Regions from separate parts of the Streptomyces sp. C genome, predicted to be linked through region 3. Evidence: riboswitches for the same ligand, from Rfam matches in the RefSeq annotation. Region 3 holds a riboswitch; each other region holds the start of a gene.

Region 1 (2,255 bases), 1.5 Mb from region 3:
CCAGGGCTACGTGCCCCCGGTCACCGTCACTCCCGTGTCAGAGCTCGTCTACGACGGGTCCGGCCGGCCCGTGCCGCTGGCGGGGAAGTACTTCCTGGAGATCCGCCTGCACCCCGCGGCCGGGCACGACGACGCGGGGCAGAACGTCTACCAGGGGCCCAGGCTCCAGAAGATCTACCTCAGCAAGCTCAAGGGCATCGCCATGACCGGCGACTACGAGGGGTACGTGACCTTCGGCGCCGCCTTCGACACCCAGCCGACCTGGAAGACCTCCGTCCTGCACTCGCCCGAGCGGCTCGTGCTGGACTTCCCGCACCCCAACACCTGCTGACCCCGTGGCCGCCCCGGAGCCGCCCGGCTAGCGGTGTTCGGGGTTGGGGAAGTCGAAGCGGCAGCCGGCGTCCCACAGGGAGCGCTGGTTGCCGTGGGCCGGCATGCCGCCGGCGCGTTTGAGGAGTGCCGCCAGGTGCATCAGGTTCCACGACATGAACGTGGTGTTCCGGTTCGTGAAGTCGTTCTCGGGTCCGCCCGAGCCCGGGTCCAGGTAGGAGGGGCCGGGGCCGGCCTCGCCGATCCAGCCCGCGTCGGCCTGGGGCGGGATCGCGTAGCCGAGGTGCTGGAGGCTGTAGAGGATGTTCATGGCGCAGTGCTTGACGCCGTCCTCGTTCCCCGTGATCAGCGCTCCGCCGACCCGCCCGTAGTAGGCGTACTGCCCCTGCTCGTTCAGCAGGGAGGAGCAGGCGTAGAGCCGCTCGATCACCTGCTTCATGACGGAGCTGTTGTCCCCCAGCCAGATGGGGCCGCACAGCACCAGGATGTCCGCGTCCATGATCTGGCTGTACAGGACCGGCCACTGGTCGCTCTCCCAGCCGTGGTCGGTCATGTCCGGCCAGACACCGGTGGCGATGTCGTGGTCGACGGCGCGGATCAGCGAGGTGCGGGCGCCCGCCGATTCCATGACGGCCCGGCTCCGGGCGATCAGGCCCTCGGTGTTGCTGGTCTCGGGAGAGCGCTTGAGGGTGCAGTTGACGTAGACGGCGGAGAGGTCCTCGTACCGGGGGCTGTCGTCGGCGGCCATGCCCTCCACCGTGCCGGGGGCCCGGCGGACCGGCCAGCGGGCCTGGCCCGTACGGGTGCTCGGCGGGTGGGCGGGCGGGTGGCCGGATCGGTCCGGGTTGTGACGGTCCGTGCGGGCGACTAGGGTCGTCTGGCCTTGGTGTTCGGGAAACCGGTGCAAGACCGGTGCGGCCCTCGCCACTGTGATCGGGAAGTCCGGCTCCACTCTCCCCCGCGGGAAGCCACTGGGCCCGCGCGGGATACCGCACGGGCCCGGGAAGGCGGAGCCAGGGCATCAGTACCCGTGAGCCAGGAGACCGGCCGGGGCGCGTCGTCCATCCACGAGGTGCTGGAGAGGTCTCCCAACCCATGCATATAGCCGAGGGGTTCCTACCCCCTTTGCACGCGGCCGCCTGGGGCGCCGCGTCCGCCCCCTTCGTCGTCCACGGGGTCCGCGCGCTGACCCGCGAGGTGAAGGCGAACCCAGAGAGCACACTGCTGCTCGGGGCGTCCGGTGCGTTCACGTTCGTCCTGTCCGCCCTGAAGATCCCTTCCGTGACGGGAAGTTGTTCGCACCCGACGGGGACGGGGCTCGGAGCCATCCTCTTCCGGCCGCCGATCATGGCGGTGCTCGGCACGATCACCCTCCTCTTCCAGGCGCTGCTGCTGGCCCACGGCGGACTCACCACGCTGGGCGCCAACGTCTTCTCGATGGCCGTCGCCGGGCCCTGGGCCGGCTACGGGGTCTACCGGCTGCTGCGGAAGTCCGGCGCGCCGCTGATGGTGACCGTCTTCTTCGGCGCGTTCTTCGCCGACCTGGTCACCTACTGCGTCACCTCCGTCCAGCTGGCGCTGGCCTTCCCCGACCCGGCGAGCGGCTTCCTGGGCTCCCTGGAGAAGTTCGCGGGCATCTTCGCCCTCACCCAGATCCCGCTCGCGATCAGCGAGGGCCTGCTGACGGTCCTCGTGATGCGGCTGCTGATGCAGTCCAGCAAGTCGGACCTGGTCCGGCTCGGTGTCGCGAAGCTGACCGGGGGCAAGCAGGCGAAGCAGGAGGCGGCCCTCTGATGAGCAGGAACGCGAAGATCAACACCCTGCTGCTGCTCCTGGTGGCGGCGCTGGCGGTGATCCCGCTCGCGCTGGGGCTCGGCGACGGCAAGGAGGAGCCGTTCACCGGCGCCGACGCGCAGGCCGAGGCG
Region 2 (2,255 bases), 1.8 Mb from region 3:
CTTCGAAGTCCTCTGTCAGCATGTGGGGCCGGTCTGTCATCACGGTCATGCCTCGCTCACCTTCCATCAACGGTGCTCCTTCGACGATAGCGCCGACCACCGACACCCGTCCGGCACACTCGGCGGCATGGACATCGAGATCAGAACGGCGAGGGAAGACGAGTACGGGCGGCTCGGGGAGATCACCGGAGCCGCCTACAGCGGGGACGGGCTGCTGGACCTGAACGACGACGACACCTACCTGAACGTCCTGCGCGACGTCGCCGGGCGGGCCGGGGACGGGGAGGTGCTCGTCGCCGTCGAGGACGGCCGGGTGCTCGGGGGCGTGACGTTCGCCGCACCCGGCAGCCGGCTCGCGGACGTGGCCGGACCGGAGGAAGCCGAATTCCGGATGCTCGCCGTGGCGCCCGAGGCGCGCGGCAAGGGCGTCGGGGAGGCCCTCGTACGCGCCTGCACCGAACGGGCCCGCGCCCTGGGCGTCAGGGCCCTCGTGCTGTCCACCCAGCCGGCCATGCTGGGCGCCCAGCGGATCTACGGGCGACTGGGCTTCGTCCGCACTCCCGAGCTCGACTGGTCGCCCATCCCCGCCCTGAAACTGCTGACCTACCGTCTGGAGCTGTAGCCGCGCCGACACAACATGTGGTGGGTCGCGCACGGGCGGCCCCCCACATGTATGCTCATCCTCGCTGTCGCCGCAGGGGGATCCGGTGCGAATCCGGAACTGTCCCGCAACGGTATGAAAAGTCCGAGGACCTGCCGACAGTGCGCCCGGATCGACCGAACCGGGTGCCGACACGTCCGGGTCTCGCGGTTGGGCCGGTGGACGCCATGCGGTGAGTACGCGATCCGGTCGCGCCCGCATGCGCCTCCCCGCGCCCCGATCCGCCGAAGACCGGGCCGAGCGAGGGAGAGCTCCCGCCGTGACCATCGCGCCTTCCGCACCGCGCGCCGAGTCCGTTTCTGGCGACACCACCGAAGGCCCGGGGGCCGCGCTGCTGCGTACTCTCACCGAGCTGACCGCCGACCTCCCCGACACCGACCCCGGCCGGGTCGCCGCCGCAGCCCTGCGCGGCCGCAGCGCCTCCGCCGACGAGGCCGAGCTGCGCGGGCTGGCCACCGAGGCCGCGGCGGGCCTGATCTCCGAGGACCCCGCCTACTCCCGGCTCGCCGCCCGCCTGCTGACGCTGGCCGTGGCCGACGAGGCCGCCGGCCAGGGCGCGACCTCCTTCGCCGAGTCCGTCGCCGTCGGCCACCGCGAGGGCCTGATCGCCGACCGCACCGCCGAGTTCGTCGCCGCCCACGCCGCCCGCCTGGACGCGCTGGTCGAGCACGCGCTCGCCGAGGGCGCGGACGACCGCTTCGGCTTCTTCGGCCTGCGCACCCTGCACAGCCGCTACCTGCTGCGCCACCCGATCACCCGCCAGGTGATCGAGACCCCGCAGTACTTCATGCTGCGCGTGGCCTGCGGCCTCGCCGAGGACGACTCGGTCCAGGCCGTCGAGGAAGTCGCCTCGCTGTACCGGCTGATGAGCCGCCTGGACTACCTGCCGTCGTCGCCGACGCTCTTCAACTCCGGCACCCGCCACCCGCAGATGTCCTCCTGCTACCTGCTGGACTCCCCGCTGGACGAGCTGGACTCGATCTACGACCGCTACCACCAGGTGGCGCGCCTGTCCAAGCACGCCGGCGGCATCGGCCTCTCGTACTCCCGCATCCGCGCCCGCGGTTCGCTGATCCGCGGCACCAACGGCCACTCCAACGGCATCGTGCCGTTCCTCAAGACCCTCGACGCCTCCGTCGCCGCCGTGAACCAGGGCGGCCGCCGCAAGGGCGCCGCCGCCGTCTACCTGGAGACCTGGCACGCCGACATCGAGGAGTTCCTGGAGCTCCGCGACAACACCGGCGAGGACCAGCGCCGTACGCACAACCTCAACCTCGCCCACTGGATCCCGGACGAGTTCATGCGCCGCGTGAACGCCGACGCCGACTGGTCGCTGTTCTCCCCGGCCGACGTCCCCGAGCTGGTCGACCTCTACGGCGACGAGTTCGACGCCGCCTACGTCAAGGCGGAGGCGGCCGGCCTCGCCAAGAAGACCATGCCGGCCCGCGACCTCTACGGCCGCATGATGCGCACCCTCGCGCAGACCGGCCAGGGCTGGATGACCTTCAAGGACGCCTCCAACCGGACCGCGAACCAGACCGCGCTGCCCGGCACCGTCGTCCACTCCTCCAACCTCTGCACCGAGATCATCGAG
Region 3 (2,255 bases):
CCACACGATGGAGGCGAAGGCCCCGCGCGCCCCGGGGCCGCCGAGGACGATGTCGAGGACCTGGCCCGGCGGGATCCGTACGGGACCGAGAGCCAGCCCCGCCACCATCGAGACGGCGAGCGCGGCAGCGAGCAGCACCAGCGAGAGCCCGCGCCTCACGGGGCGTCGAGGTGCAGCTGACGGCCGAGGGACTCGACGGCGTCGGCGACGCGCACGCCGAGCACGGCGGAGGAGAGCGGCAGCACGACGAACCGCCGGTTCTTGACGGCGGGAACCTCCGCCAGCGCCGGGTCGTTCAACAGGCGCTGCTTCTTGGCCTCCACGGTGGTGCCGCCGTAGTCGTAGATGAGGACGACCTCGGGCGCGCGCTCGATGACCTTCTCCCACGGTACGTCGCCGAAGGTGTCCTTGAGGTCGGCGAACACGTTCGTTCCCCCGGCGAGGGAGACGATCTCGTTGCCGATGCCGTTGCCTCCCGAGGTGAAGGCGGAGGCCTCGCCGGAGTCGTAGACGAAGACGGACGGCCGGGCCCGGTCCTTCACCCGTGCGGTGACGGCGTCGACGCGCCGCTGCTCGTCCCGGACGAGCTCCTCGCCGCGCTCGGGCACGCCGAAGGTCCGGGCGACCTCGGTGATCTCGGTCCTCAGCTGTTCGAGCCCGACCGGGCCCTGGGTGCAGTACTCCACGCTCAGCCGGGACCCGATGCCGGCCTTGGCCAGCGCTTCCCGGTCCCGGCCCTGCCCCTTGTCGAAGGCGCTGGCGTAACCGCCGTACACGAAGTCGGGGTTGGCGCCGAGGAGCACCTCCTTGGAGGGGTACTCCTTCGCCAGCACCTTGATCCTGTCGTAGGCGGGCCGGTAGGCGGGCAGCACGGAGTCGTCGAGATAGGCGGTCCCGGCCATCCGGTCCTGCAACCCGAGGGCCAGCATGATCTCGGTGGCGTGCTGGTTCATGGTGACGGCGCGCTCGGGCGGCGCCTGGTAGGTGCTGCTGACACCGCAGTTGGTGACGGTGTACGGGAACCCGGGCGCGGCCTGCGCCCCGCCCGCGGACCGCTCGGCCCCGGTAGGACCGCCGCAGGCGGCGAGCGGCAGGACAAGGGCGAAGGGCAGGAAGGAGCGCACGGCGGCGCGGACACGCGACATGGTGAGGCCTCTCCGGGGGATCCTCGTCCCCGGTCGAAGTGAAGAGGCGGTGCGTCAGTGTCTGACTCCCGGCCCCCACGCGCACGCACGCGGCGACCGGTCACAGTGGCGGGACCGCACCGGATTCACACCGGTTTCCTGTCCTGCACCGCCGGGACAACCCGCCCAAGTCTGCCAGACGCGTCCTTTGCACCCCGCCCCCGGCCCGGAACTCCCGCCCCGGCGCTGGATCGTGTGGGTGCGGCGGGCAGCACGGTACCGGGGCACGGCGAAGGGCCACTTGGTTCACCCTCCGCGCCACGCCGCGGTGGTGAAGCAGGGCATCGCGTACCGCGTTGGCGGTGGCCCCGGAGTCGGCCGTCAGGCGTCCACTTCACCGACCCAGCCGAACTCCAGGAGTGCCTTCGGGAGATACTCGGACTCGACCTGGATCGCCATACCCGCATCACGGGCCATGCAGGCGATCGCGAGCGGGCCGAGGGCGACCAGGCCTTCGCCGCTCCTCGAACGGGCCTCGTTCGCAGTCCAGTACTCCTTGTGCCAGGTGAGCGCCTCGGCCAAGGACTCGTTGAACCGCTCCTCGTCCCGGGTCGCATACCGGTGGAAGAGGTTGAGCGGCGGATAGAGGATCTTCAGCATCAGCTCCTGGCTGGCAATCTGAACATGTGCGGGGTCCGTGCCCTCTACTGCGCGGACCAGGCTGTCCCACGTCTCCTGCCGCCCGAAAGGGTGGTTCTGGAGCGTCTCCACCCACGAGTAGACGTACTCGTCGAACTCCGCACCGGACGCACGGAGGAACGGCAGGGGGACCTGCGCGAGCCGGTTCATGCGCTCGTCCTCCCGGCAGATCGCCGCCAGGTAGAAGGAGGTGAGCCAGTTGGCGGCGTGCAGGTACTCCTGGGGTCCCGTCGCCGGCAGCTCCCTCTCCTCGCCATTGGCGCCGACGCGGCACCTGACGGGCCCCTCGGTTGCCTGGCCGGCCGTGAACAGCGCGGAGCCGGTCTGCATGGCGAGGATCCAGGCCTGCCACGTGGTGAACCGATCCGCAACGGGGTCCGCGAGGCAGTGCCACTTGGCTGCAACAAGTGCGAGCGTCAGTGCGTCATGGCG

Evidence for each region. A riboswitch is a leader RNA that binds a small molecule or an ion and turns the genes downstream of it on or off. The one in region 3 is predicted to bind cobalamin.
Region 1: it holds a riboswitch for cobalamin, as region 3 does, so the genes downstream of both, SSNG_RS24955 (energy-coupling factor ABC transporter permease) here and SSNG_RS31350 (ABC transporter substrate-binding protein) in region 3, are expected to answer to the same signal.
Region 2: it holds a riboswitch for cobalamin, as region 3 does, so the genes downstream of both, SSNG_RS23740 (ribonucleoside-diphosphate reductase subunit alpha) here and SSNG_RS31350 (ABC transporter substrate-binding protein) in region 3, are expected to answer to the same signal.

The regions. Positions count from the first base shown of each region.
Region 1 is NZ_GG657750.1:5,489,003-5,491,257, reverse strand. It holds gene SSNG_RS24965 (hypothetical protein) at 1-331, shown strand, start outside; gene SSNG_RS24960 (flavodoxin family protein) at 359-1,078, opposite strand; cobalamin riboswitch at 1,198-1,397, shown strand; gene SSNG_RS24955 (energy-coupling factor ABC transporter permease) at 1,426-2,124, shown strand; gene SSNG_RS24950 (energy-coupling factor ABC transporter substrate-binding protein) at 2,124-2,255, shown strand, end outside.
Region 2 is NZ_GG657750.1:5,226,615-5,228,869, reverse strand. It holds gene SSNG_RS23750 (Uma2 family endonuclease) at 1-49, opposite strand, end outside; gene SSNG_RS23745 (GNAT family N-acetyltransferase) at 128-622, shown strand; cobalamin riboswitch at 642-776, shown strand; gene SSNG_RS23740 (ribonucleoside-diphosphate reductase subunit alpha) at 921-2,255, shown strand, end outside.
Region 3 is NZ_GG657750.1:6,997,689-6,999,943, reverse strand. It holds partial or broken gene SSNG_RS31355 (iron chelate uptake ABC transporter family permease subunit) at 1-108, opposite strand, end outside; gene SSNG_RS31350 (ABC transporter substrate-binding protein) at 156-1,145, opposite strand; cobalamin riboswitch at 1,181-1,324, opposite strand; gene SSNG_RS31345 (immunity 49 family protein) at 1,506-2,255, opposite strand, start outside.